Regions from separate parts of the Serratia liquefaciens ATCC 27592 genome, predicted to be linked through region 4. Evidence: predicted binding sites of a transcription regulator. Region 4 holds the regulator's gene; each other region holds the start of a gene.
The links. The regulator Fur, encoded in region 4, represses iron uptake genes when iron is present. The targets are predictions, from matches to a motif close to ATAATAATGAGAACNACTATCAA.

Region 1 (7,433 bases), 790 kb from region 4:
ATTGCCTTTGACGATCCGACCTACACCACCTGGCTGGCATACAATCCGGAGCCGGAAAGCGAGCTGCTGCGCTATGGTTACTCCTCGATGACCACGCCAACTACGCTGTATGAGTTGAATCTCGACAGCGGCGAACGTGTGATGCTTAAACAGCAGGAAGTGAAAAACTTTACCCCGGAAAATTACCGCAGCGAGCGAGTCTGGGTGAAGGCGCGCGACGGTGTCGAGGTGCCGGTTTCGCTGGTTTATCGCCCGGATAGCTTCGTGCACGGCAGCAACCCGCTGATGGTGTATGGCTACGGCTCTTACGGCAGCAGCATGGATCCGGCTTTTAGCGCCAGCCGCTTGAGCCTGCTGGATCGCGGTTTTGTCTTTGCCCTGGCGCACATTCGCGGCGGCGGCGAATTGGGGCAGCTGTGGTACGAAGACGGCAAGCTGTTCAACAAGCAAAATACCTTCAACGACTTTATCGACGTGACGGAAACCTTGATTGCTCAAGGCTACGGCGATGCCAAACGGGTATTCGCCATGGGTGGCAGCGCCGGCGGCTTGCTGATGGGCGCGGTGATTAACCAGGCACCACAGCTGTTCAACGGCATCGTGGCGCAAGTGCCGTTTGTCGACGTGGTCACCACCATGCTTGACGAGTCTATTCCACTGACCACCGGTGAGTATGACGAGTGGGGCAACCCGAACGAACGAGCTTATTACGACTACATTTTGCAGTACAGCCCGTACGATCAGGTCAAGGCGCAGGATTACCCGCATATGCTGGTCACCACCGGCCTGCACGACTCGCAGGTACAGTATTGGGAACCGGCCAAGTGGGTAGCAAAATTGCGTGAGTTGAAAACTGACGACCGCCAACTGCTGCTGTATACCGATATGGATTCCGGCCACGGCGGCAAGTCCGGGCGTTTCAAGGCCTACGAGGATATCGCGCTGGAGTACGCCTTTATTTTGGCGCTGGCGGAGTAACCTTCTGGCGGGCGGCTGGCGCTGCCCGCTTTCTTCAGCCGATCAGATAGTATTTCAGCGTGTGTTTCATGTCCGGGCTGAGATCTTCAATGGATTTCAGCATCCAGCGCAAATAGCCGGGATCTTCCTGCGCAATGCGATCAATTTCCTGCCCACGGTATTTTCCGAACTTAAACTTCTTCAACAGCACCGGCTGCTCGGTGATTTGCGCCATTTGCTCCGGCGTCCAGCCTGAATCCTTGATGATGCGTTGCAGCAGCGCGGCGGTCACGTAGCAGTCATACAATGCGCGGTGCGGATACAGCGTCGTGTCCTGCGGCAATTGCACATCCAGATTGAGCGCGTAGCGCAGATATTGGTTGCCGTATTTGATGTCCGGGTACAGGTTACGGGCCAGCTTCATGGTGCAGATCCAGGCGCCGTTCATTTCAGGCAGTACGCCGCGATCGAAAGCCGCATTGTGAGCGACATAGTAGGGGCTGCCGAGATAACGCCCGATCGCCACCGCGATCCGCGGTTTCCCTTCGACCATCTGCTCGGTAATGTGGTGAATAGCCATGGCTTCAATGCCAATTGGCCTGTCAGGGCTGATCAAATCGCTCATGGGATTGGTGATTTGCCCGTCAATCAGATCGACAGAGGCCACTTCGACTACGCCGCCTTCCAGCCCGCAGGTTTCAGTGTCTATTACGCGTAAATTCATGGTTTCCTCAGGATGGCTGCACAGGTTTAGCTTAACGGGCCGTTACGCCAATGCCAACCGTTGAAAGCGGGGAGGTTATTTCAGGCAACAAAAAACCCGCCTTGGCGGGTTTAACTCTACGGTTAGAAGTTCGCTTACTCGCCGGACGTTTGCCCTTTCTTGGCGCGTTTGCCTGCGCGTTTTTCAGCAGGGGTTTTCAACGGCTTCTTCTTCGCATTTTTTTTGCTATCCATTCCCTTACTCATGATGGCCTCTCAGTTACCTATGGTTGGGTGGGTTGCTCAGCCATTAACCCCCTTACGCCTGTCGGATGCAAGCATGAAAGCAGGTGTTTTAGTTAATCGATTGTTTATAGGTTGAATTTTGTTTTTCAGGAAAGGCTGCTGAAAATATTTGATATGTTATAATATAACAATTAATTCCTAACCGGAGAGCGCCATGACAGTCGTTTCCATGTTAAACCAGCAACAGCTCCTGGCCATGCCGGAGTCTGACTACATGAACCCGGCGCAGCGGGCCTTTTTTCGCCAGCGCTTGCTGGAAGAGCAGCAAAAACTGCTGCAGCACATCGATGCGTTGAAGCGGGATATCGACAGCGGTGAAGTTTCAGGTGACGAAGCGGACAAGGCCGCGCGTGAAGAAGACTTGCGGTTGCTGTTTCGCCAGTTGGATCGCGAAAGCCGTTTGCTGCCGAAAATCAGCGCGGCGCTGACGCGTTTGTATAACGGCGACTATGGTTATTGCCGTGAAAGCGGAGAGCCTATTGGCCTGGCGCGCTTGCTGTTGCGGCCAACGGCGGAACTGAGCATTGAGGCCAAAACCGCGCAGGAAATGCGCGAACCGCATCTGCGTAAGCGGGGTTGATTCTACGGCTGGCTCCCAACGGCCAGCCGGTATTTTGCCGGCAAGTCGTATTCATTTTAAGCAAACGAACCTTAACTTGTTGGGGAGCGTAGGAGTTTTCAGGATTTACCGTTGACCAAATGAGTGGCTTCGGCTTTGATGAGGGTATGACCCACAGAGAGACGGAAGCGCCATGGAACAATTACGAGGTTTGTACCCGCCGTTAGCAGCATATGACAGCGGTTGGCTGGACACCGGGGATGGCCACCGGATCTACTGGGAACTGAGCGGTAACCCGAACGGTAAACCGGCAGTCTTTATTCACGGTGGACCGGGGGGCGGCATTTCTCCTTATCACCGCCAACTGTTCGATCCGCAGCGCTACAAGGTATTGCTGTTCGATCAGCGTGGCTGTGGCCGTTCCAAGCCGCATGCCAGCCTGGACAACAACACCACCTGGCACCTGGTGCAGGACATCGAACGGCTGCGCGAAATGGCCGGTGTCGATCAGTGGCTGGTGTTTGGCGGCTCCTGGGGCTCAACGTTGGCGTTGGCCTACGCACAGACTCATCCGCAGCGCGTCAGTGAAATGGTGCTGCGCGGCATCTTTACCCTGCGCAAGCAGGAGCTGCATTGGTACTATCAGGACGGCGCTTCGCGCTTCTTCCCGGAGAAGTGGGAACGTGTGTTGTCGATTCTTTCAGAGGAAGAACGCAAGGACGTGATTGCTTCTTACCGCCAGCGCCTGACCTCAACGGATCCGCAGGTGCAGCTGGAAGCGGCCAAACTGTGGAGCGTGTGGGAAGGGGAGACGGTGACCTTGCTGCCCAGCAGCGAGTCGGCTTCTTTTGGCGAGGACGATTTCGCGCTGGCGTTCGCCCGTATCGAAAACCACTACTTTACTCATCTGGGCTTCCTGGACAGCGACGATCAACTGCTGCGCAACGTTCCGCTGATCCGTCATATTCCGGCGGTGATCATCCATGGCCGTTACGATATGGCTTGCCAGGTACAAAACGCCTGGGATCTGGCGAAGGCTTGGCCGGAGGCGGAGCTGCATATTGTCGAGGGGGCCGGACACTCATTCGATGAGCCCGGCATCCTGCACCAGTTAATGCTGGCGACCGACAAATTTGCCGGCAAATGACACCGAGCCCGCCACTACGGCGGGCTTTTATTATTTGGATTTCGGTTCGTACGGCAGGCGCGAATACTTGTGCGATTCGGCACGGTAGTGCGCCACGCGTTCGCGGAAATAATCACGCAGGTGTTCGGGCTGTTCACGCTCAACCATTTCGGGGATCACCGGCATGTTGTAGCGCTCTTTGAACGCCACGCCGGAAGCTGCGAGATCAACGTTCACTTTGTCCATCTCTTCTTTGGAAAGCTCTGCCAAATTGTAACCCACCGTATTCTCCTTACTGTTACCGCATTGGATCAGCGCAGAAGGTAATCCACCCGGCGGCGCTTGGCAAGCCTGAAGCGCGCAGGGGGAGATGGTCACCAATAACCGGTAACGGAAAAGGTTATTTATTATTCGTTCAGCAATGCAATTCATTTATTATTTTAAATAAGAATGATTCGCTTTTTGATTAAATTTACAGATGGAAATAGTTATCATAATTATTTAAATGAATAATTGGTGTTTTTCATAACTAGTTGATTTTATTTTAATTTAAAATTAAATCATCGATGATGTAAATCAGGTGTGTTTATTTTGTTTTCGTCAGGGCATAATGCGGAAAAATTAAGTTGATACCTGCAAAATAAAGGAATGATTATGCTGACGCCTGAAATGACCAAAAAGCTGAATGAGCAACTGAACCTGGAGTTCTACTCTGCCAACCTGTATCTGCAAATGAGTGCCTGGTGCAGCGATAAAGGCTTTGAAGGTGCCGCGGCATTCCTTAAAGAACACTCTCAGGAAGAGATGCAGCACATGCAGCGCCTGTTCGAATACCTCAGTGATACCGGTGCACTGCCGCTGTTGGGCACCATCGCCGCGCCGCCGGTTGAGTTTGGTTCCCTGGCAGAGGTGTTCCAACAGACGTACGAACATGAGCAACTGATCACCCGCCAGATTAATGAACTGGCGCACGCGGCAATGACCGCTCATGACTATTCAACCTTCAACTTCCTGCAGTGGTATGTTGCCGAGCAGCACGAAGAAGAGAAGCTGTTCAAGTCCGTACTGGATAAACTGGCGCTGGTGGGCAACAGCGGCAATGCCCTGTTCTTCATTGATAAAGATCTGAAGAAAATGGGTGCGGCCGGCGAAAACGGTAACGGCCAGGCCTAATCCTTTTGTAGAAAACCGCGTGTCGGCGTTGGCCGGTGCGCGGTTTTTTTATGCCCTGCATTTATCGCGGTTTTACAGCGATATGTGCTACTGGATCGCAAAATGCCAGCGTTCTGCTCGACTTGCATAATGACACTCGTTATCATTTGACGCGATACGCTACAGGGAAGGTTGAGAGTCAAAACAGGGGGTTACTCCCATAATTCTGTTTACCCGTGGCGCAATCATCTGCGGTGGGTTGGGCTGCTGATACATCGCCCTGGCGGTTAGCCTGGCTCCTTATCACCCTCGATTATTGCTTTAAGGGATATCACTGTGATCGGTAAAATTCGGACTTCTTATCGCCTGCTTTCCACCATTTTCGTGCTGTTTGTCGGGCTGTCCTCACAGCAGGCACTGGCGCATGCCCATTTAAAAGTTGAAACGCCGGCGGCAGATGCCAGCGTGAGTCCGGCACCCAAGGTGCTGACGCTCAATTTCTCCGAGGGTATTGAGCCCAACTTCAGCGGCATTAAAATCACCGGCCCAGACAACGCCGAAGTGAAAACCGGCAAGCTGCAGCTCGATGCGAACAACAATACCCAGGTCAATCTGCCTATCGAAGGCGATCTGGCGGCAGGCAAATATAACGTCAGCTGGCATGTGGTGTCGGTCGACGGTCATAAAACCAAGGGCCAATACAGCTTCACCGTAAACTGACCCATGAGTCTGGCGACCCTGTTTGTCCTGTGTCGCTTTGTGCACTTTGCGGCGGTGATGCTGATGTTTGGCTCCAGCTTATTCACCGCCTTATTGTCGCCGCAGCGCCTTTCTACGTATCTCACCCGTGATGTGCGTCCTTTGTTGGTCTCTTGCACCTGGCTTGCCGGGCTTTCCGCTATTGCGTTGCTGGCTATTCAGGCCGGGCAGATGGGGGACGGCTGGGCAGATACCTGGCGGCTGGACGTGTGGTGGGCGGTACTGGGCACCACCTTTGGCGAGGTTTGGCGCTGGCACCTGGGCATTTCAATGCTGGCATTGCTGAGCCTGTGGCTCGCCGAGCCACGTCGTACACAACTGCTGGCGCTGCTTTCCACATTGCTGTTGGTCAGCATGGCGTTTATCGGCCATGCGGCGATGCATGGTGGGGGGCTTGGCGCACTGCATCGTTTCAATCATGCGCTGCACCTGCTGGCGGCCGGGTACTGGTTTGGCAGCCTGTTGCCGCTGCTGGTCTGTTTGCGCTATCTGGTCCAACCGCAGTGGCGCAGCGACGCGGTGACCACATTGATACGCTTCTCGCGCTGGGGACACCTGGCTGTGGCGCTGGTGCTGCTGACCGGCGTAATCAACAGTTTGATCATTCTCGGCAGTTGGCCGTTGGACGTAGATTCTCCGTACCAACGCCTGCTGCTGTTTAAAACCGCGCTGGTGGCGCTGATGGTTATGGTGGCATTAGCCAACCGCTACGCCGTCGTCCCGGCGATGAGCAGCATGCCAAGGCTGGCGCAGCGCGGGCTGGTGCTTGCCTGCTGGGCGGAGTTGGGGTTAGGGGCGGTAGTGCTGCTGTTGGTCAGTTTATTTGCAACCTATGCGCCGGTATAACATTCCGGCTTGCCGGATGCCCCCAAACTGCGGGAAAATTGAATCAAATAGCAACCCTAAGGCCATAACATGAAATCGGTATTACTTGGCATGACGCTGCTGGCAACCGCGACCGGTGCTTTGGCAGCAGACCAACTGGTGAACATCACCAAGCTGGAATACGGCAAGCAGTGGGCGTTCACCAAAGAAGAAGTGACGCTGCAGTGCCGCAGCGGCGGTGCGTTGTTCGTGCTCAACAACAGCACGCTAATGCAGTACCCGCTTAACGCGGCCGCAGAAGCGCAGGTGAAAGCAGGGCAGCAACGCGCTCAACCGCTGGACGTGATCCTGCTCGATGACGCCGCCAATCCGGGCCATAAGATGAGTGTTGAGCCGTACCGCGAACGCGCCGAGAAGCTCTGCGCGAACTAATCGCTTATCCCCCAATGGCTTAGTACGAGGTTAACCGGTGATGAATAATTGCACGAAATTAATTCCGTAATGAAACTATCACCGGCCGTGCGGCTGGCTGGCAAAAATAGCGCGGTAAGCTACTCTTAAAGTGCACGGCTGAACAAGCCTTGCACAAAATGCCAACTTTTAGCGCACGGCTCTCTCCCAAGAGCCATTTCCCTAGACCGAATATAGGAATCGTATTCGGTCTTTTTTTGTGTTTGATTTTAAAGAGATTATTTACTTTTGTCCGAAATGTGTTCGAATTTTGATATTCGGTCTTTTTCAGAATCACGTGCTCTTTTACCATCGTATTGAGGTATTTCAGCGTCTTCATCTCTGAAGTATGCCCCATACTTTATGCGCAAAATCCCTTCCTCATTCCTTTTCATACAACCGCCCAGCCAGGCTCCTGACCTCGTGGAACGTCGGCGGGTTATCCTCAAACTCGAGTGCTGAGGCTTTTCGCGTAGCAACAAACTTTTTTGTTAACCCATAGGGTGTAAGGATCCGTTAGGGCCATTTTTCTGATGCCGGCGCTTAGTAGAAAATTTCTCGTGCTAGGCCCTTCGGCAGAGATCGATCACTGCTCCC
Region 2 (7,433 bases), 1.9 Mb from region 4:
CACACCCTCTATTTTTATGGCGTGAATCTGCACGCGCAAGGGCTGATATCTACACCCCTTCCCGCCATACTGATCGGTAACGTCCTAAACAATCGGCTACTCGAGCTTTATACCCGCCATGCGTCATTCACCGTGGTGCCCGGCACCATGAATTGCATAACGGATTTCATCGCCCTGAGAGAATACATACTTCGCCCTAGAAATATTCAGCGTCAAATCCCTACGTGATAGGGATGTGTACAAATAACGTTCAAAAAGGAGAGCAACATGAAGGACAAGGCCTGAACGACCCAACGCTAACTATTCAAGAAGAAAAAGAAATTGCGATCGAAATTTTGAAACAACATCTCCACTGGCAAATGGCGAACCCTCCGTCCCCAGAAGAAATCCCCATTTTAGAACTCATTGGCCCAGTGCAAAAAAGTAAACGCCGTATGGTCAGAAAACTGTTGAGAAAACAGCTCTAGCATCGTCAAATGCCGGGCAGCAAGCCCGGCCCGTTATTGTCACATGCCGATCAAATCTGGTAATCGATCACCGTTTCCAGCTGTGAAGAGAACACCTTGTCTTTGATTTCCGTCAGTGACAGCGTCGGGTTGCACAGCTGGATAAACTGCCAGGCATAGTTACGTTGTAACTGACTGCGTTTCAAACCTAACCACACGGTATTGGGCTCGAACAGGTGCTCGGCGTTAAGGCTGACCAGCCCATGATCGCGCTCTTTCTCATATGACATGTCTGCCAGTACGCCGACCCCCAACCCCAGCTCGACATAGGTTTTTATTACGTCGGAATCCTGAGCGCTTAGGGCAATGTCCGGCGTCAGCCCGGCGGCTTTGAAGGCGCTATCCAGCCGCGAGCGACCGGTAATGCCCTGGCGATAGGTTATCAACGGTAAGGTACTGAGCATTTCCAGCGTCACCTGCGGTTGCCGGGTCAGTTCGTGCCCTTCCGGTACCAGGATGGTGTGATGCCAGCGGTAGTAAGGGAACGCCGCAAGAGATTCATCACTCATCAGCCGTTCACTGGCAATGCCGATATCGGCTTCGCCCGAGGCCAGCATCGCGACGATTTCTTCGGGACTGCCCTGATTCAGCACCACCCTTACCCGCGGGTACAGCGCACGAAACTCCTTGATGACACCCGGTAGGCTGTAACGCGCCTGCGTATGGGTGGTCGCAATATGCAGTTGGCCGGTGTCGTTGCTGCTGAACACATCCGCCAGTCGGCGGATATTATTGGCATCATTCAGGATGCGTTCCGCCACCACCAGCAGCTCTTTACCCGGTTCGGTCATGCCCAATAAACGCTTGCCGCGGCGGATAAATATCTCAATGCCCAGTTCTTCTTCCAGTTCCCGAATATGACGACTGACCCCAGACTGCGAGGTAAATAAAGTATTGGCCACCTCGGTCAGGTTGTAGTTGCAACGCGCCGATTCCCGAATAATTTTTAATTGTTGAAAGTTCATCCACTCCCCCTGACGAGCAATATTGTTAACACCAGTGATACGGAGTCTGGCGGGAGGGGACAAATAAGAAATAACCTTTAGTTATGCATTTTCATGCTAAGTGAATTTTTCACCATTGCAAATTTGCTGTTTTTTAATCTTAAATTATCGAATGGCTTTAAAATTAATAACATAGATATCCACTTTAAAAATGTGGATTAAATGCTTATGCAAAATAAAGTTATTAAATATAGGCATTAGATATATAAACAAAAAAGGCTCAGCAAGCTGAGCCTATCGAAAGCGTCATATGAGCGGGATCAGGCAGTTGCCTCTCCGCCGATAGGGCCGGAGGTATTTTGCTGCAGCCATTGCTGCACGTAGCTGACCAAATCGCCAATGCAGTCATCCTGCATACCGTGGTTTTTCAGCTCGTTATCCAGCGAGAACAGGTACTGGGCGTTAGTTCCCAGCGGGCCGCTGGCACTGGCGATCAGGGGTGCTATCACCTGATGGCTGGTATCTTCTTCAAACAGCGGGTGCTGTGGGTTCATGACAAACACCAGCGCGGTCACCACTTCGCCATCTGCCAAGGTGAGATCGCACCAGGTCGGCAAATAACAGCCGGTGACCATTTCGCGTTTCCACAGCAGTTCCAGCTCTTCGCGCAGTTTGGCTTCCGGCAGGCGAAACGCCAGACCAGTGGTATGGCCGCCCTCTTTTAACGCCAGCATCCGCCCCGGCTGGTGCAGGGTGCCGCGCCCGGCGGTAAGCCGCAAACAGAAGGCGCGGTGCCAGCCTTGCAGCGTGGCCGGCCGCACCTCTTCGGATTCAAACACCGGGTTCCACATCAGTGAACCGTAGCCGAAGACCCACACCGGGCTATTATCCGGCCGACGGGATAAAGTACAATCCAACGAGGCCGCCCGCTGCTCTGATGTCAGTAACAGCGACTCCTCAATGGTGCCGAATGCAGTTTTGCAATCCGCATTTTGCAGAAAATCTCGCGTTAACACCTTAACAACCTCCCGGGAATAGGATTGCCCATACTCCCTCGCCACTGTTCAATCTTATTTATTAAGTGCGGAATTATATTAATACAATAATCTTCCCGCGATAATAATGACCTTATTCTTTTCTCAGTGAGCAATCAAGTTTCAAAAGAGCTTTAAAGTGAAAAAGTATTTGTACTCAGCAGCAATAATATTAATTGCCCGCGTAATAGGTTCGGATTTCATGATTTACCGGCGCACAAAGGCGCCGGGGAGCGCCTTACTTTTTGTGCCAGCGGTCGTCATCACCTTTGCGGTAGTTTTGCTTCACCGCCGCCCAGGCTACCTTGTGGGCGGTTTCCTCTCGGCTATCGTCGCCGCGCCGGTCATCCGGATCGCTATATTGATCCCAGGCGCGGTTAAAAGCTTCCTTATAGATCTCTTGCGCATGGGCCGGCAACACGTGTTTGACGTTGTCCGGCAAGGCATTTGTGCTGTTGTAGGGCATCATTTCCTCCCGCAGATATTCAGTGAACCTTAAGCTTAGATGACACCCCCGCCCGCCTCAATTAGCAAACAATTCTCATTATCACATGGCATGTTATACTCCTCGCCAAATGAACATAAGGAGAACCCCGTGACTACCGAAGCCCCACGCTCACGCGCACCCTACCTGATTGCTGTCAGCGCGATTCGCGATGTTACCCCGCACCTGCGCCGCATCACTTTCACCGCCCCGGACCTGCGGTATTACCCGGCAAACGCCGCCGCCGCGCATATCAAGGTTTTCCTGCCGCTCGAAGGCCAGACGCAGCCGGATCTGCCGACGCTGACCGAAAACGGCCCACGCTGGGCGGCCGATGCGGTTCGTCCGATTGTCCGCACCTATTCGATTCGCGCAGTACGCCCGGAGCTGGCGGAAGTCGACATTGAATTCGCCATTCACGATCACAGCGGCCCGGCGGTTAACTTTGCGCGATCGGCCAAAGCAGGCGATAAAATCGGCATCAGTAACCCGGGCGGTCCTAAACCTATGCTGCCAGAGGCCGATTTCTACTGTCTGGCCGGCGATCCTTCCTCCTTGCCCGCGCTGGCGGCCTTGCTGGAAGGGTTACCAGCACGTAGCGAAGGCCACGCCTTTATCCGCGTCGACACTGCGGCTGACGTTATCGATCTGAAAAAACCGGCAGGCTTCGAACTGAGCTGGATTATCGGCGGCACCGAAAAAACCGCCGAGTTGGTGACGCAATTTTGCTCATTGCCGCTACCTGAGACAAAAATCCAGTATTGGCTGGCCGGGGAAGATCGTTTGGTGGTAGACCTGCGCCGTTACCTGCGCCGCGAGCGCCAATGTGACCGTAATCAGCTTTATGCCGTACCTTACTGGCGTGAGGGGTTAAACGAAGAGGGTTATCATAATAAACGGCATGAAATCATGGACAATATTGACGATTGACTGTGATTTTCCCCTTTATTAATCAAGCAGCGCAGCTATAAACTGCAATTTATGTGCCGTTAATGAAGAAAACTCATCTCACTACGTAAAAGTAAGTAAATAAAACCGCATCCAATGCGGTTTTTTTGTTAACCTAGTCACAGAAAGCAAGCTTTTGCTTTTACAAGTAAAACAACATCACATCATTCCCCGGCACAAGCCTGCGGGTGTATCCTATTATTATTAAATATAAATACATTCTGGATGCGCATAATTGCCCTTAACGGCAGTCAGCGATGACGGGACCACGCTGTTTGAGAAGGAGTACCATCGAAATGAAGTCGCAAAACGATCCTGGCCGATCCAAATCCCGCCACACTGAGTACTCGCTGCTTTTCCCCATCGCCGCCTTGGTGGTGTTGAACCTGTGGGGCAGTACCAGCAATTTCCCGCTGATCGTCGGCATTAACATCATTGCCCTGGTCGGTATTCTCAGCAGCGCGTTCAGCGTTGTGCGCCACGCCGACGTGCTGGCTCACCGTCTGGGTGAACCCTATGGCTCGCTGATCCTCAGCCTGTCGGTGGTTATTCTGGAAGTGAGCCTGATTTCTGCGCTGATGGCCACCGGCGACGCCGCACCGGCACTTATGCGCGATACGCTTTACTCCATCATTATGATTGTCAGCGCCGGCCTGGTGGGCTTCGCTTTATTGCTGGGCGGTCGCAAATTCGCCACCCAATACGTCAATCTGGGCGGTATCAAACAGTATCTGATGGCGATTTTCCCGCTGGCGGTGATCGTACTGGTGTTCCCCAGTGCGCTGCCGGGCGGCAACTTCAGCACTGGGCAGGCGCTGCTGGTCGCGGTGATTTCCGCCGCCATGTACGGCGTGTTCCTGGTGATCCAGACCAAAACCCACCAGAGCCTGTTTGTCTACGAGCACGAAGATGACGACGGTGACCCGCACCACGGCAAACCTTCTTCGCACAGCAGTGCCTGGCATGCCGGCTGGCTGGTGGTGCATTTGATTGCGGTGATCGCCGTGACCAAGTTCAACGCCAACCCGTTGGAAGGTTTGCTGACCAAGGTGAATGCCCCTGCGCAGTTTACCGGCTTCCTGGTCGCGCTGTTGATCCTGTCGCCAGAAGGCCTGGGGGCACTGCGTGCGGTGTTGAACAATCAGGTTCAACGTGCGATGAACCTGTTCTTCGGCTCGGTACTGGCGACCATTTCACTGACGGTACCAGCGGTAACCATCATCGCCACCCTGACCGGGCAAACGCTGATCTTCGGCCTGCAGACGCCGCATATCGTCGTGATGCTGACCGTGTTGCTGCTGTGCCAGCTGTCATTCTCGACCGGCAGAACCAACGTGCTGAACGGCACCGCGCACCTGGCGCTGTTTGCCGCCTATATGATGACCATTTTTGCCTGATTGCCGGAGGGCGCTTTCGTAGCGCCCTCCCTTTTTAAATCGCGAAAAAAATACCCGCCGCGATACCGCCAAACAAAATCCATTTAATGATGTAGTACCCGGTTCGGTTCCACGCCTTCAGCCGTTTCCCCACCTTGCGTACCGCATAGATATACTTGAACAACTTGTTGACGCCACCGGTACGATCGCCCTCTTCATTGGGTGCGGTAGCCGCGCTCATCAGGTTGCGCCCCAGCCAGTGGTTAATGCCCTGTGCCCAGCGGAAACGCATCGGTCGCTCAATATCGCAAAACAGAATCAACCGGTTCTGCCCACTCTGATTTTCGGCGTAATGCAGGTAGGTTTCGTCGAACATCACCGCCTCCCCGTCGCGCCAGCTGTAGCGTTCGCCATCCACCTCGATAAAGCAACGGTCATCATTCGGTGTGATCAACCCCAAATGGTAACGCAGTGAGCCGGCGTAGGGATCGCGGTGGCGTGGCAGGCGGCTGCCATCCGGCAGTTCGGCAAACATCGCCGCCTTGACCGAAGGCAGGCTACGCAACAGTGCGGTAGTCTGCGGGCACAGGCTCATCGCCGACGGGTGGTTGTCTTCATACCACTTCAAATAGAAGCGCTTCCAGCCGGTTTTGAAGAACGAATTGAAACCGGCATCATTATATTGGTCCGAGGCTTTAATCTGCTGGATAGCCATCAGCTGCCGACCTTCATCGCGGATGCTTTGCCAGTTATCCCGCAGCGCCTGCAATTCCGGGAATTGCTCCGGCTGCAGATAGGGCGTGGTCGGTACGCGTGAAAACAGGTACATGAAAACGTTCAGCGGAGCAGTAAATGTGGAATGATCGGAGAGCTGCCGCCAGAAGGTGTAACGCACCCGCCCACGGTAATGGACATACACAACGCATAAAATAAATAGAAGTAAAATAATATATTTCATGATTGAACCGCATTGAAGATCCCAATACCTTGCACGCCCATCCGGCGTGCACCCCAGATATTTCCTTTAGGCCAATAAGTTGTTGCGCCCGTCTGGAACACCCCTAAGCATTAACGCTAAACCAACAAAAATCTATACAAAAAACCACAATAGTTTACACAAAGGCTAAACGAGCCGGCGTTATGGGCGGGAACCGCTTGCCCTCTGTCGATTCGCTGGTTGGCGCCCAAACCGATGACTGCCCGCCCTCCGGGTTAGATAAAATAGCCTTTGAAATAAAAATAAGCGGGTATTTCAGGCTTGGGTTATTAACGATATCCGTTATTCACTCCAGAATAATAAATGACTAATTTGATTTTGATCAGTGTGCAGCAATTCAACCATGATTAACTCAGGGGGCCTGATTAATCCCAAGGCAAGCCATTAAACAATAATAAAAACAAATAATACGTACGGAATACATCATGAAAAATATATCTGACATCAGAATGAATCGCCGAACCTTGTTAAAAGGGCTTGGCGTGATTGGGCTGGCCAGCATATCGCCCTGCGTATTTTCCATGGCAATGGATAAGGGCAAACCCCTGCCCCGGGTGCGTCTCAAACTCAGTGACTACCAGACGTTTCGTTCAACCTGCGCGATGGAGTGTTTACATTGTAATTTAACGGCTTATGTCTATCAGGGGGAGCTTAAAAAAATAGAAGCCAGCAAAGATTTTAACGTCAAATGCTGCCTGCGCGGCATCAGCCGGACCAAATGGGTCTATCACCAACAGCGGGTTAAAACACCTTTGCTTCGGGCGGGGGAAAAAGGTGAAGGGAAATTCAAACCCATATCCTGGGATGAAGCGCTCGATCTGGTTGAACTTAATATTCGTAATACTCTTGCCAGTCACGGTAATAAAGGTCTGTTAATTTCAAGCCATGCCGGGAATATGGATTCCATTAAAAACGACATGGGGAAAGCCTTCTTTGATTACCTCGGCGGGGCGACAAAACGCTCCGGTTCCTTATGCTGCTCTGCGGTGACCGCCGCCATGATCCCAATGCTTGGCCTGCGCTACGCGGATATGCGCGACACCATTGCCGACAGCCGCTACATTCTGTGCTGGGGCAATAATCCGGCCGTGACCATGCAGGCCTATTTCAAAGAATATATTAAGGCACAGGAAAGAGGCGCGCG
Region 3 (7,433 bases), 2.5 Mb from region 4:
ACTGGGATATGGAAATCACCCACGTGATCCGCGGTGAAGACCACATCAACAACACCCCGCGCCAGATCAACATCCTGAAAGCGCTGGGCGCACCGGTACCGGAATACGCCCACGTTTCGATGATCCTCGGTGACGACGGTAAAAAGCTGTCTAAACGTCACGGTGCCGTGGGCGTGATGCAGTATCGCGATGACGGTTATCTGCCGCAGGCGTTGCTGAACTATTTGGTGCGTCTGGGTTGGTCACATGGCGATCAGGAAATCTTCTCTATTGATGAGATGAAAGAGTTCTTCACGCTGGAAGCGATCAACAAATCTGCCAGCGCCTTCAATACCGAAAAGCTGCAGTGGCTGAACCATCATTACATTAACCATATGCCGGCCGAAGAAGTTGCCGTGTATCTGGCGTGGCACGTGGAGCAACTGGGCATTGAAACCCGCAACGGTCCGGAGCTGAAAGATATCGTTAAGCTGCTGGGCGAGCGCTGCAAAACGTTGAAGGAAATGGCTGAGTCTTGCCGTTACTTCTACGAAGACTTCAGCGAGTTCGACGCTGACGCTGCGAAAAAACACCTGCGCCCGGTTGCTCGCCAGCCGCTGGAAGCGGTACGCGCCAAATTGGCGGCCATTACCGCCTGGACGCCGGAAAACGTGCATGATGCCATTCAGGGCACGGCTGATGAGCTGGGCGTCGGTATGGGCAAGGTAGGTATGCCGCTGCGCGTAGCGGTCACCGGTGCCGGTCAGTCACCAGGCATGGATGTGACCGTGCATGCCATCGGGCAGGCACGTTCTTTACAGCGTATCGATCTGGCATTGGCTTATATCGCCGGGCGTGAAGCTCAGGCCTGATAGTTTCTGAGCCTATAATGAAAAAGCCCCGTGGAGCAATCCCGGGGCTTTTTTTGTCGCTGTCGATCAGGCCTGTTCAGCGGCCGGCACGGTGGGGCGGTAGGCGAGGAAGTACATCAGGCCGACGAAACCGGCGCCGCCCAGCGCGTTACCGAGAAACACGGCCGTGAAATTGGGCAGGTATTGGCTCCAACTTAAACCACCGGCAAAAATGGCCGCCGGGATAATAAACATGTTCGCCACTACGTGCTGGAAGCCGATGGCGACAAACGCCATCACCGGGAACCACATGCCAATCACTTTGCCCGGCACATCCTTGCTGGCAAAGGCCAGCCACACCGCCAGGCACACCAACCAATTGCAGCCTACGCCGGATATAAAGGCGTGCAGGAAGTCGGCATCTACCTTGGCTTGTGCGATGGACAGGGTTTTGTGCAGGAAGGCGCCTTCGGTCAGGCCAAGCAGGTGGCCAAAGAAATAGGCGACGGCCAGGCTACCGGCGAAGTTGGCCAGGGTGACCCAGAACCAGTTGCGCACGACAGCAAGCAGCGAAATTTGGCGAGCAAACCAGGCTATCGGCAAGGTCATCATATTACCGGTCAGCAGCTCGCCGCCGGCCAGAATCGTCAGGATAAGCCCTATCGGGAAGACGGCAGCGCCCAGCAATGCGCCGAAGGAGCCCCATTCGGCCGGCAGGGTGCCGATCACGTGGATATCTAACAGGAAGCCGGTCGCGATAAAGGCACCGGCGAGAAAGCCCAGAATGAGCAGGTTGGCGAGCGACGCCCGGCTTTTGTTTACGCCGGCCTGAATGGCTAACGCAGCGATTTCTTTTGGTGAATGCAACGACATAACTGACTCGGTTTATTGTTGTGGGATTTAAGACGCGGGGAAGTCTATGCCTGTGGGCGAGATGACTCAAGGGTATTTCGCTAACATTCCGTTAATTAAAAATCAACACAATGGATAAGGTTTTTTGTTTTTTGTGAAGTCAGGCGATGATGGCTGATTTTTGTCCGTCATGGCGATTTTTTAGCGTGAAAAGCGCTGATTTGGCGGCTTTTTCAGCGCTTGATCGACTAATTCAATTTAGCCGTTGACAGTTTTTCAGGGGTTTCATATTATGCGCCCCGTTCACAGGATTTCGTGATTGTGGATTGGGGCTATAGCTCAGCTGGGAGAGCGCTTGCATGGCATGCAAGAGGTCGACGGTTCGATCCCGTCTAGCTCCACCAACCTTTATCTCAGAAGGGTTGGGGAATACCGTAACGCCGGTTAAAGCGTGCCACTTTTGTGGGGCTATAGCTCAGCTGGGAGAGCGCTTGCATGGCATGCAAGAGGTCGACGGTTCGATCCCGTCTAGCTCCACCACCATTTAAAAAGCCGACCTTAGGGTCGGCTTTTTGCTTTCTGTCTTTTCCCATATTGAATCACCGTAACGCCTCCTGTTATGCCAGCAGTTACAGAAGAATCGCAGGCAATAAAAAAGGCCGCCGAAGCGACCTTTGCATGACTGGCTTTTAAGCTTAGCCCAGAACCAGGCCTGCGATCGACGCAGACAGGATGCTGACCAGCGTAGAACCGTAAACCAGCTTCAGACCAAAGCGGGAAACCACGTTGCCCTGGTGCTCGTTCAGCCCTTTAATCGCACCGGCTACGATGCCGATGGAAGAGAAGTTGGCGAAGGAAACCAGGAACACCGACAGGATACCCAGGCTGCGCGGAGAGAGTTCAGCAGAAACCTTCTGCAGCTCCATCATCGCCACGAATTCGTTGGAAACCAGCTTGGTCGCCATGATGCTGCCAACCTGCAACGCTTCGTGCTTAGGGATACCCATAATCCAGGCGAATGGATAGAAGAAGTAGCCCAGGATTTCCTGGAAGCTCAGGCCGAAGATGGCGCTGAACAGGCCGTTGAGCGCGGCGATCAGGGCAATAAAGCCGATCAGCATCGCAGCAACGATAATCGCGACTTTGAAACCCGCCAGGATGTATTCGCCCAGCATTTCGAAGAAGCTCTGGCCTTCGTGCAGGTTGCCCAGATGCAGCTCTTCTTCTTTACTGGTGTCATACGGGTTGACCAATGACAGCACGATAAAGGTGCTGAACATGTTCAGTACCAGCGCCGCCACCACAAACTTGGCGTCCAGCATGGTCATGTAAGCGCCGACGATGGACATGGAAACCGTGGACATCGCGGTTGCCGCCATGGTGTACATGCGCTTTTCTGACATCTTGCCCAGAATATCTTTATAGGCGATGAAGTTTTCAGACTGGCCCAGGATCAGCGAGCTGACGGCGTTGAAGGACTCCAGCTTGCCCATACCGTTTACTTTTGACAGCACGGTACCAATAATGCGGATGATAAACGGCAGTACTTTAATGTATTGCAGAATACCGATCAGCGCAGAGATAAAGACGATTGGGCACAGTACCTTCAGGAAGAAGAAGGCCAGACCTTTGTCGCCCATACCGCCGAATACAAAATCAGTCCCTTGCCCAGCAAACCCGAGCAGCTTGTCAAACAGCGCGGCAAATCCTTTTACAAAGCCCAAACCCGCTTCCGAATGCAGGAAAAAATAGGCCAGCAGTACTTCAATAACCAACAGTTGAATAACATAGCGAATGCGGATGCTTTTACGATCGCGACACACTAAAAGTGCCAGGATCGCGACGACCACTAACGCCAACGCAAAGTGCGCAATATGGGACATGTTTGCTCCAAACTTGAGGCAGGCTGAATTTCGGATGTCATTTTATGTAACGCCACGTTTAAAAACGAGAGCTCTATTGCAAATATGGAAAATCATAGGGGGAAACATCTTAAACTTGTACGGTAAAGCATAAAAAATCAAGAGGTTAATCAATCCATATGAAATTCATATTCTTGCGCTAAATGGATCATCCAAAGGATTTTTCCCAGGATAGAACTTCGTTCAGTGCGGTAAATGTTCACTTACCCGCCAAACCCTTCGTTAAACCCGTGGTTATTTTCTATCGCAGAGATAAGCATTACCGCTCTAAATGCACTTGATAATTATTATCATTTACATAAGATAACCACAGGCTTAATAGAAGTAAGGGTTCAGAACATGCTGAACAGTGATGTGGTTGAAACCACCAGTCGCCCTGCCAGGAAGATCAAACTTTCCTTGATGGGCCCCGCATTCATAGCGGCTATCGGCTATATCGATCCCGGTAATTTTGCCACCAACATCCAGGCAGGCGCTTCCTTTGGCTACACCCTGTTGTGGGTGGTGGTGTGGGCCAACGTCATGGCGATGTTGATCCAGCTGTTGTCCGCAAAACTCGGTATTGCCACCGGTAAAAATCTGGCAGAGCACATTCGCGATCGTTTCCCGCGTCCGGCGGTTTGGGCCTATTGGGTTCAGGCGGAAATCATTGCCATGGCCACAGATTTGGCCGAGTTTATTGGTGCAGCGATTGGCTTCAAACTGCTGCTGGGCGTCACGCTGTTGGAAGGGGCGATCCTGACCGGTATCGCCACGTTCCTTATCCTGATGCTGCAAAAACGCGGGCAGAAACCGCTGGAAATGGTGATCGGCGGTTTGCTGCTGTTTGTTGCCGCAGCTTATATGGTGGAATTGGTATTTTCACAGCCGCAGTTGGAGCCTTTGTTGAAAGGCATGGCGATACCGGACCTGCCGAACGGCGACGCGGTATTTTTGGCTGCCGGGGTGCTCGGCGCGACCATCATGCCGCATGTGATTTATCTGCATTCGTCATTAACCCAGACCGGCGGTGAGCATTCAAAAGCCGATCGCTACGCGGCCACCAAGTTTGACGTCGCCATTGCCATGACCATAGCCGGTTTTGTTAACCTGGCGATGATGGCTACCGCCGCTGCGGCCTTCCATTTTAACGGCCACAGCGGCATTGCCGATCTCGATCAGGCTTATCTGACGCTGCAGCCGCTATTGGGCCAGGCGGCAGCGACCATCTTCGGACTGAGTCTGGTCGCTGCCGGATTATCTTCCACCGTGGTGGGGACGCTGGCAGGGCAGGTTGTGATGCAGGGATTTGTACACTTTTATATTCCGCTGTGGGTGCGCCGGGTGGTCACCATGCTGCCGTCGTTTATCGTCATTATGATGGGCATGGACGCTACGCGTATTCTGGTACTGAGCCAGGTGCTGCTGAGTTTCGGTATTGCGCTGGCGCTGGTGCCGCTGTTGTCGTTCACCGGCAACCGCGAGCTGATGGGGGAGATGGTCAACAGCCGCAGCATACAGGCGATAGGGAAAGTGATCGTGCTGGTGGTGGTTGGGCTGAACGGCTACCTGCTGGTCAGCAGCCTTCTCTGAGCGGACACCAAATGAAGGGCCGACATTGAGTCTAATGCGGTTCACTCAAGCTCAATATCAGCGAAACCCGGGTCGCCCCGGGTATCTCGATCTGTTAAATGAGGAGGATTAGGCGGGCTGACGGCCTTTGGCCGTCAATCATCGTGGTCATGGTGGCGATGATCGCGATCGTCATGACGTCGGCCTTTCCCGTGATGCTTCTCATGGTGCTTATAATAGTGCTTATCGTATTTACGATAGCGCCCCTCATGATAGTAATAATTCTTACGCCAGTAATTGTTGTCGCGCCAGCGATAACCATCCCAGTTGTAGCCCCGACGATTGCGTTCACCCAGGTACCGACCCTGATGGCCCTGCCACCAGTCGCGGTCGCGCCAGTCATAACCGTCCCAGTAACGGCCGCGATTGTCTTGCTCACCGATACGTAATGAGACGCCCGGCATCAGATCGATACTCAGCCCTTCCGCCTGCGCTGGCTGGATGGCAGGCAGCGTTGACACCACCAACAGAGCGGCCAATAACAGAGGTTTAAACATGAATGCTCCTTTCCGCCGTAGCGGCTTGGCCGGTTTTACAATTAATGAAGCGCGTTCATCAGTTTATAAAACAGCCTTATAGTTTTACCTGCAATATCGGCATATTAGCCTTTGTGGATAGGGTTGAATCTTAGCGGCATTCTTAAAAGCGGGGCAGGGAGAGTGATTTAAGATTTGTCTGGCGCGGCAGGCGTTATCGCCGGCGATAAACCGGCGATAATTGTAAGCGATTACATTAATATTTGCTCGATCTGCTTAATTTCATCATCGCTAAAGGTGCGGTTAGCCAACATGCCTACGGCGTCTTCAATTTGGCTGGTCTTGCTGGCGCCAATCAGTGCCGAAGTGACGCGATCGCCACGCAATACCCAGGCCAGCGCCATTTGCGACAGCTTCTGTCCGCGCTGCTGCGCCAGTGCATTAAGTCGACGAATTTTTCCCAGTTTATCCTCGGTGAGCTGATCGGGCTGCAGGAACTGGCTGCCGCTGGCAGCGCGTGAGTCCTGGGGAATGCCCTGCAGATAACGATCGGTCAACAGGCCGCCGGCCAGCGGTGAGAAGGCGATAGAACCCACGCCGTGTTCTTCCAGCGTATCCAACAATTCTGGCTCCACCCAACGTTCGAACATGGAGTATTTCGGCTGATGGATCACGCAGGGCGTGCCGAGCTGCTGCAGAATGCTGAACGCCTGGCGCGCACGATCGGCAGGGTAGTTGGACAACCCGACGTAAAGCGCCTTGCCCTGCCGTACCAGCAAATCCAGGGCGGCCATGGTTTCTTCCAGCGGCGTGTCCGGATCCGGACGATGGTGGTAGAAGATGTCCACGTATTCCAGCCCCATGCGCTGCAGGCTTTGATTTAGGCTGGCGACCAGGTACTTTTTCGAGCCCCAATCCCCATAAGGCCCGGGCCACATGGTGTAACCGGCCTTTGACGAGATGATCAGTTCATCGCGCCAGGACTTCAAATCCGCCTTGAGAATGCGACCGAAGTTTTCCTCGGCGGAGCCGGGCGGCGGGCCATAATTGTTGGCCAGATCAAAATGGGTAATGCCGAGATCAAACGCGCAGTGGATCAGCCTGCGAGCGTTGTCATACAGCGTGACGTCACCAAAGTTATGCCATAAGCCAAGTGAAATGGCCGGGAGCTTTAGCCCGCTGCGGCCGCAGCGACGGTATTCCATACTTTGATAACGTGAAGAATCAGCCTGGTAGAGCATACGAACCCTTTTCAGCGGAGGTGAAATGAATTTTAGTGTATGCGCTTTCACCGTATTTGTCAGAGGCTGCGATCACGCTAAACAGCCTGTATATCAACATGGCTTATCAGAGCGGCCCAATGTCAGCCAATGGGGCAGGGATGTAACGCAGGGTTTCCAGTTACCTTTCAGACATAAAGTTCGAAATTTATACAACATCTTCGATACTTAATACTGAAAATCCTAACCCTTGGCAGGTGATGATCATGAATAAGAACTATACGGTGGCTGATTACCTACTCGATCGTTTAGCTCAGATCGGCATCCGGCACTTCTTTGGCGTGCCTGGTGACTATAACCTGCAGTTTCTTGATCACGTGATCGATCACCCGCAAATCACCTGGGTAGGGTGCGCCAATGAACTTAATGCCGCCTATGCTGCTGACGGTTACGCGCGTTGTAAACCAGCCGCCGCCTTGTTGACGACTTTTGGCGTAGGTGAACTGAGCGCAGTCAACGGTA
Region 4 (7,433 bases):
GCCTCGTCGATCGCCTTGATCAGTTCGTAACCGTGGCTCGGTTTACGCGCCACCAGCGCCAGCAGCACCAGCCGCAGATCGCCGTGTTCAAACATGCGGTAACGGCCGCCACGACCGCCGCGCCCTCCCCGGCCATGCTCTTCACCATGGTCGCCGCCAAAATGATGGCGACCGCCACGACGACGATGGTGATGTTCGTGCCCTTCTTCGCTGTCATGGCGGCAGCCGTGACGACGGTGTAAATCTAAACGGTGAAACATAGTCTGTACCTCGCATTGGATAATCAGTTGACGAGGTGATTTAGATATATCTAAGTCACTTCGATATATCTAATCTAGATCGATATATCTAAATGCGCAAGAGGGGAAGAATGAAAAAGATATATCTAAATTGCAGGCATAAAAAAAGCGCTGTTTTTACAGCGCTTTTTTTCAAGGGAGAGAGGCCTTACTTGGCAGAAGCCAGCACTTCGCTGACGATTTCTACCGCTTCGTGCTCGATCTTTTCACGGTGCTCAGCACCGAGGAAGCTCTCACAGTAAATCTTGTAGGCTTCTTCGGTCCCTGAAGGACGTGCTGCGAACCAACCGTTGTCGGTCATCACTTTCAGGCCACCAATCGATGCGCCGTTGCCCGGTGCCGCCGTCAAACGTGCGGTAATAGGATCACCCGCCAGAGTATCGGCCTTGACCATTTCCGGTGACAGCTTGGACAACGCCGCTTTCTGCGCAGAAGTTGCCGGTGCCTGAATGCGGTTGTAGCTCGGGGCACCAAAACGCTTGGCCAGGTCTTCGTAGTGATGCTGCGGATTTTCTCCGGTCACTGCGGTGATTTCCGCAGCCAACAGGCACATGATGATACCGTCTTTATCAGTAGACCACGGGGTAGCATTGAAACGCAGGAACGAAGCCCCTGCGCTCTCTTCGCCGCCAAAGCCCAGGCTACCGTCATGCAGGCCATCAACGAACCATTTGAAGCCCACCGGCACTTCCACCAGCTTGCGGCCCAAATCAGCCACCACGCGGTCAATCATCGCGCTGGAAACCAGCGTCTTGCCTACCGCTACGTTAGCACTCCACTGTGGACGATGCTGGAACAGATAGTTGATGGCAACCGCCAGATAATGGTTCGGGTTCATCAGCCCCGCAGGCGTAACTATGCCGTGGCGGTCGTAATCCGGATCGTTGGCAAACGCCAGGTCAAACTTGTCGCGCAATGCCAGCAGGCCACCCATCGCCGGTTCTGAAGAGCAGTCCATACGGATCACACCGTCGTGGTCCAGGTGCATAAAGCGGAAGGTCTGATCGATAGAATCGTTCACCAGCGTCAGATCCAGCTTGTAATGCTCGGCGATACGCTGCCAGTAGGCGATGCCGGAACCGCCGAGCGGATCGACACCCAGCTTCAGGCCGGCACGCTGAATCGCAGGCATATCAACCACGTCCACCAGCCCTTCAACATATGGCTGCACCAGGTCCTGTGCATGCACACGGCCGCTGGCCCAGGCCTTATCCAGCGATTGACGCTGAACGCCTTTCAGCTGCAGAGACAGCAATTCATTGGCGCGCTTTTCAATCACCGAGGTCAGATTGGTGTCCGCCGGGCCGCCGTTGGTCGGGTTATATTTGATGCCGCCATCTTCAGGCGGATTGTGGGACGGGGTGATCACGATGCCGTCGGCCAATGCCCCACCGTTACGGTTGTGGCACAGGATGGCATGGGAGACCGCAGGCGTTGGCGTGAAGCCGTTATTTTCCTGCACGATCACATCAACGCCGTTGGCGCTCAACACTTCCAGCACTGAAATGAAGGCAGGCTCCGACAGCGCATGGGTGTCTTTACCCACGTAGCATGGACCGGTCACACCCTGTTGATGACGCACCTCGGCAATCGCCTGCGCGATCGCGAGAATGTGGGCTTCGTTAAAACTGTGGCGCAGCGCACTGCCGCGATGGCCTGAAGTCCCGAACTTGACCGCGTGTGCGGCGTTGCCCGCTTCCGGTTGCAGTACATAGTACTGCGACGTCAGCTGGGCTACGTTGATCAAATCGCTTTGCTGAGCCGGCTGCCCGGCACGTGGGTTATTCGCCATCGACATATCTCCCTAATCCCTGTCCTGCGGCCTGGCAATATGTCGCTCACGGCCACCATGACGGGCTGTTCGCTAAATTAGATAGTGCCGCAAACTTTTTCAGTCAGTTCCGTCGGGAACTGCATAGCCTGCATGATGTGTTCAACCATGCTGCGTTTGCGACCGGTATTGGTATTGGTGATCACCCAGTAAGGCGTGCCCGGAACGTGCTTTGGCTTGGTGTGCGTTCCGTTCGCCAACAGGGTTTGCTGATCGCCGGCAAAATAGGTACGGGTACGGCCATGCAACGCATCGGTGGCGCTGGCAAAGCCGGCCGCATCGAGGGTATACAGGGTGGAAAGTACCAGCATAAAACGGTTCACCGCTTTGCTCTGCTCGGCATACTCATCCGACAACAACAGCTCACGCACGGCACGCACGCGATCGCGCGGGCGCGACACGGCGACGATCTTATCCTGTTCGGCGCTCTGAGCGCTGGCGGCCGGCGCTGCACGTAACGGCTGGCCTGCGGTAAATTTCAACATACGGCGCAAAATATCGGACGCGCTCTCACCAATATGTTGCGTGTGGCTGGCAATATAGCGGTAGAGCTCTTCGTCGACTTCAATAGTTTTCATCTTTATCCAGTACTGTTTTTTTCTACTTAGAACCTGAAGCCAGATCCGGCATTCAAGCCATGGGATTATAAGGTTAAAAGCGCAGAGGCGAACATAACAATGTGCCCCAATGCGGCAAAAGCAGACTATTACCTATAGCCCACCGGACACCGGCGCTGCCAAACCTGCACCTTATCATGAAAAATCCACGTTTTATCCTATGGATTTTAAGTTGCAGCAAGTACCGCGAACAACGCTGCCGCTTGAAAGGCGACGGGTTTATTCATCGAGTGTTTTAATCATGATAACCTAATCTGAATCTCTCTCAGTATGAACTTCGCCATGAAATTACATTATCAACTGCTGGCCACCGAGTCCGATGCACTGCCGGTGATCCTGATCCACGGGCTGTTTGGCAATTTGGACAACCTGGGCGTGCTGGCGCGCGACCTGAACCAGCAGCACAGCGTAGTTAAAGTCGATCTGCGCAACCACGGCCTGTCACCGCGTTCTGAGGTCATGACCTACCCGGAGATGGCGCAGGATCTGCTGACGTTGCTGGACGATTTGCAGTTGGAGAAGGTCATTGTCATTGGCCACTCGATGGGCGGCAAAGCGGCCATGGCGCTGACGGCAATCGCCCCGCAGCGCGTGGAGAAGCTGATCATCATTGACGTTGCGCCGGTGGACTATCAAACGCGCCGCCACGACGAAATTTTTGTCGCGTTGCAGGCGGTGAGCGCCGCCGGCATTACCCAACGCCAGCAGGCGGCGGAATTGATGCGTGGCTACCTGAAAGAGGAAGGCGTGATCCAGTTCCTGCTGAAATCCTTCCATCAAGGCGAATGGCGTTTCAATCTGCCGGTGCTGATCGAAGAGTACGAGAACATCACCGGCTGGCAGGAAGTGCCGGCCTGGCCTCACCCGACGCTGTTTATCCGCGGCGGCCTGTCGCCTTACGTGCAGGACAGCTATCGCGAAGATATTGCCCGTCAATTCCCGCAGGCTCGCGCTCACGTCGTTGCCGGTACCGGACACTGGGTTCATGCGGAAAAACCGGAGGCGGTGTTGCGCGCCATTCACCGCTTTCTCGGCGAAGCCTGAGTCGCGCCAGGCCCGACAAATGGGCCGTTTCTCTCCCAAAGTCACCATCTGATGAAAAAACGCGCTAAAGATAACGGCTTAGCGCGTTTTCGGCTCAGTTAAGCATTGTCGTCGCTCTACCTGCTGGGGTAATATGGCGCGCTATAATTTTGCCGCCGTGCCGAGCGTGTTCGCTAACGTCAGGCTGGGGTGAATTTGGGTTAGGGTTTATTGGCCCGAAGTGTGTTAACCGAACCGTCCGGAAGCGTGTAAGCGCTTTTTGATGCAAACTCCCTTGCAGTACCGCTACCTATGGCAAAAGAACAAACGGATCGCACGACGCTGGATCTGTTCGCAGATGAACGCCGTCCGGGGCGCCCGAAAACCAACCCGCTATCCCGAGATGAACAGCTTAGAATCAATAAGCGTAATCAGCTTCGACGCGATAAAGTCCGTGGCTTACGGCGTGTGGAACTGAAGATCAATGCGGATGCGGTGGACGCCCTGAACAAACTGGCGGAACAGCGTAATATCAGCCGCAGCGAGCTTATTGAGCAAATGCTGCTGGCACAACTGGCGGACGAGCAGCCAGAACATTGATCATTGCAGCCGCACATGCGGCGCGGCGTTAAGGATGACGCCCGATCAACACCGCTTTATTCCACCCGGCATCGCATTAAAGTGATAAATACCCGGGGTAAATTTCTGGCATGATACGCACTTACCGGTAAGAGATAACCTCTTGCCATGGCATCATTTTAATCGGTGTTATCGTAGTCAACGCTAACATCGTGAATGCAATTTATTGAATTTAAAGGTTATACGCGATATGGCTAATGTAGGCATTTTCTTTGGCAGCGACACTGGCAATACCGAAAACATTGCCAAGATGATCCAGAAAATTCTTCAGCAGCAGTTTGGTAAAGATGTGGCTGAAATTCATGACATCGCCAAAAGCAGCAAAGAAGATCTGGAAGCTTTCGATATCCTGCTGCTCGGTATCCCAACCTGGTACTACGGCGAAGCGCAGTGCGACTGGGACGATTTCTTCCCAACGCTGGAAGAAATTGACTTCAACGGCAAGCTGGTTGCGCTGTTCGGCTGTGGCGATCAGGAAGACTACGCAGAGTATTTCTGTGATGCGATGGGTACCATTCGCGACATCATTGAACCGCGTGGCGCCGCGATCGTAGGCCACTGGCCAACCAAGGGTTACCACTTTGAAGCCTCCAAAGGCTTGGTTAACGACAGCCATTTCATCGGCCTGGCCATTGACGAAGATCGCCAACCTGAGCTGACCAACGAACGTGTCGAAGGCTGGGTAAAACAAATCGTCGAAGAGCTGAGCCTGGCCGAAATCGTCGGGTAACGCCAAAGGTTGAACAAAAGCCCTGCAAAGTGCATAGTGTGCCGGCAGGGCCATCATTGGCAGTACAAATTACTGCAATAGAAGCTACAGATTTGTAACTTCCCACACCATCAAGGTAGACTGAGTTTTCGGTTTATCCCATTCATCAAGACGTTGCATGTATAACATGCAATTGTGCAATTATAGCTTTGTTAACAACCGGCGGTTTCCATTTAGAGCAACCGGTTCTATAATGAGACGCAATTAACTCTTTGTGCCGACCGATGCCAAAGGCGAGAACGCCTCAACTTGATTAGCATAGTAACAGGACTGAATCCGCATGACTGACAACAACACCGCATTGAAGAAGGCCGGCTTAAAAGTCACGCTTCCGCGACTCAAAATCCTGGAAGTACTGCAAAATCCGGAATGCCATCACGTCAGTGCGGAAGATCTGTACAAAAAACTGATAGATATGGGCGAAGAAATTGGCCTGGCTACGGTTTACCGCGTACTGAACCAATTTGATGATGCCGGCATTGTGACCCGTCACAACTTCGAAGGCGGCAAGTCCGTGTTCGAATTGACCCAGCAACATCACCACGATCACCTGATTTGCCTGGATTGCGGCAAAGTGATCGAATTCAGCGATGAGTCTATCGAAGTGCGTCAGCGTGATATCGCCAAACAACACGGCATCAAGCTCACCAACCACAGCCTGTACCTGTACGGCCACTGTGAAACAGGTGACTGCCGCGAAGACGACACCCTGCACGACAAAAAATAATGTCCTAACCGGCATTGAGAACCGCCTTAACGGCGGTTTTTTTGTGCCTGCGATAATAGGATAAAAAATCCCCGGACAGGCCGGGGAAAGTTCACAGCGTTAAATACAACAATTGCAGCGGCACTTCTCTACAGCACTTCTCTCGCTTCCCACTTACACTCTCAGCACTACCCCACCCGCCGACACGCGGATGAGCAACAGAGCTTGGTTCGGTATTAACAGGTACCGGCAATCCCGGAAAAAACGCAACCGATAGTCAAATTCATGTCCGATTACGCCGGACGCTGCCCTGGTCGAGTAACAACGGCCCGCCTGCGAACAGGGGGCCGAGTTTCAGGTTTACACTTTCTCAGCGCGACTGTAACGCTTGCCGTCCGGGCTCACCGCGCGGATCAGTACCTCACCGCTAACCCCAGGCTTGGCCTTGGCATCGTAACGTTGCCATTGTTTGCCACCGTCGGTGGAATATTCAATGCCCAGACCCGGCAGCGAAATATTGGCTTCCAGCTTGCCCCCCACCACTCGGGCGCCTGGCACCGGCAACCGGTAGTTCACGCCACCTTTGTCCAGTTTTGCCAGCTCACGCTGACCGAGCAGGTTGGAAAAGCGCAGCCAATCGCGGTCCAGCTTCTTGGTATCGATGAAGTGGGTTTCGCCGCCTTTATACTCCCGGCCCGCCCGGTAATCCTGCTCCCACTCTGCCCGGTGCCATGCGCGCTCGGCCACCGACAGCGAACGAGGGAAGATCATGTACTCCATTTGCTCGTCGGTACGCTGGGTTTCGCTCCACATCTGCGCGGAAATACCGTAAGCCCCCGGCCAGGGCTTGTCGCTCTTGGCGGTAAAGTGATTACCATCGCGATCAACCGAGGTTTCGGCGTTTTGCGGCAGGTTGTTTGGCGCAAAGCTGAACATTTTCTGTTCATCGCTGAAACGCGTTCCCCAGTAGTAACCACGCTCGTCCGGGTTCACCTCATACGGGAAGTCCATGTAGACATAATCCGGGTTTGAAAGGATCAGTTCGTAGCCCTTGTTCGCCCAGTCGTTGGCACTGTCGAACCCGCCCCAATACAGCGTATCCCAGAAGTTAACCCCGACACGCTGGGTAGCAAAGGCCTTGGCGTTTTTGGCATCTTTCAGGCCATCCTGCCAGGCTTGCATTCTGTCGATCCCATGCGCTTTCACCAATTGGCTGACTTCTACTCCGAAGTAGCTTGGCAGGTGCTCCATATCGGCGACCTTGCCATCTTTGATCATCGCCTGGCAGACCTGAGATTTTGCCCATGGCTTGTCTTCTTTGCTCTGATCGATGATGCCTTTGCCGGCTTCCGGCTTGTTCACATCGGTATAACCAGCACCTAACCGGATGTTTTTCGCCTCGTCACCGCCAAAGTGCCAGGTACTCAGCGGCTGCCCGGCCTCTTTATGCATCTGGGCAATCTCGCCGATCACCTTGTCAACAAAACGTTTGGATGAATCCAGGCAAGGGTTGAGATAGCTTTGGCGGTTGAAGTACTGCACCGAGGTG

Region 1: the regulator Fur is predicted to act here: its motif matches at 4,129-4,151, upstream of ftnA (non-heme ferritin).
Region 2: the regulator Fur is predicted to act here: its motif matches at 3,013-3,035, upstream of M495_RS14720 (siderophore-interacting protein).
Region 3: the regulator Fur is predicted to act here: its motif matches at 3,882-3,904, upstream of M495_RS17220 (Nramp family divalent metal transporter).

The regions. Positions count from the first base shown of each region.
Region 1 is NC_021741.1:1,977,631-1,985,063, forward strand. It holds gene M495_RS09240 (S9 family peptidase) at 1-978, shown strand, start outside; gene exoX (exodeoxyribonuclease X) at 1,013-1,681, opposite strand; gene dksA (RNA polymerase-binding protein DksA) at 2,120-2,545, shown strand; gene pip (prolyl aminopeptidase) at 2,718-3,671, shown strand; gene M495_RS09260 (DNA polymerase III subunit theta) at 3,702-3,932, opposite strand; gene ftnA (non-heme ferritin) at 4,305-4,823, shown strand; gene yobA (CopC domain-containing protein YobA) at 5,139-5,522, shown strand; gene copD (copper homeostasis membrane protein CopD) at 5,526-6,407, shown strand; gene M495_RS09280 (YebY family protein) at 6,477-6,818, shown strand.
Region 2 is NC_021741.1:3,121,039-3,128,471, forward strand. It holds gene M495_RS14700 (hypothetical protein) at 234-467, shown strand; gene cbl (HTH-type transcriptional regulator Cbl) at 518-1,471, opposite strand; gene M495_RS14710 (gamma-glutamylcyclotransferase) at 1,771-2,466, opposite strand; gene chaB (putative cation transport regulator ChaB) at 2,723-2,950, opposite strand; gene M495_RS14720 (siderophore-interacting protein) at 3,080-3,898, shown strand; gene chaA (sodium-potassium/proton antiporter ChaA) at 4,213-5,313, shown strand; gene lpxO (lipid A hydroxylase LpxO) at 5,348-6,250, opposite strand; gene M495_RS14735 (molybdopterin-containing oxidoreductase family protein) at 6,715-7,433, shown strand, end outside.
Region 3 is NC_021741.1:3,667,228-3,674,660, reverse strand. It holds gene gltX (glutamate--tRNA ligase) at 1-851, shown strand, start outside; gene M495_RS17240 (formate/nitrite transporter family protein) at 918-1,703, opposite strand; tRNA gene M495_RS17235 (tRNA-Ala) at 2,011-2,086, shown strand; tRNA gene M495_RS17230 (tRNA-Ala) at 2,147-2,222, shown strand; gene M495_RS17225 (NupC/NupG family nucleoside CNT transporter) at 2,378-3,565, opposite strand; gene M495_RS17220 (Nramp family divalent metal transporter) at 3,944-5,176, shown strand; gene M495_RS17215 (DUF2502 domain-containing protein) at 5,311-5,712, opposite strand; gene mgrA (L-glyceraldehyde 3-phosphate reductase) at 5,943-6,932, opposite strand; gene M495_RS17205 (alpha-keto acid decarboxylase family protein) at 7,178-7,433, shown strand, end outside.
Region 4 is NC_021741.1:1,189,935-1,197,367, reverse strand. It holds gene M495_RS05530 (PadR family transcriptional regulator) at 1-260, opposite strand, end outside; gene pgm (phosphoglucomutase (alpha-D-glucose-1,6-bisphosphate-dependent)) at 448-2,091, opposite strand; gene seqA (replication initiation negative regulator SeqA) at 2,169-2,708, opposite strand; gene ybfF (esterase) at 3,018-3,791, shown strand; gene ybfE (LexA regulated protein) at 4,083-4,370, shown strand; gene fldA (flavodoxin FldA) at 4,600-5,139, shown strand; gene fur (ferric iron uptake transcriptional regulator) at 5,459-5,905, shown strand; gene M495_RS05495 (beta-N-acetylhexosaminidase) at 6,245-7,433, opposite strand, start outside.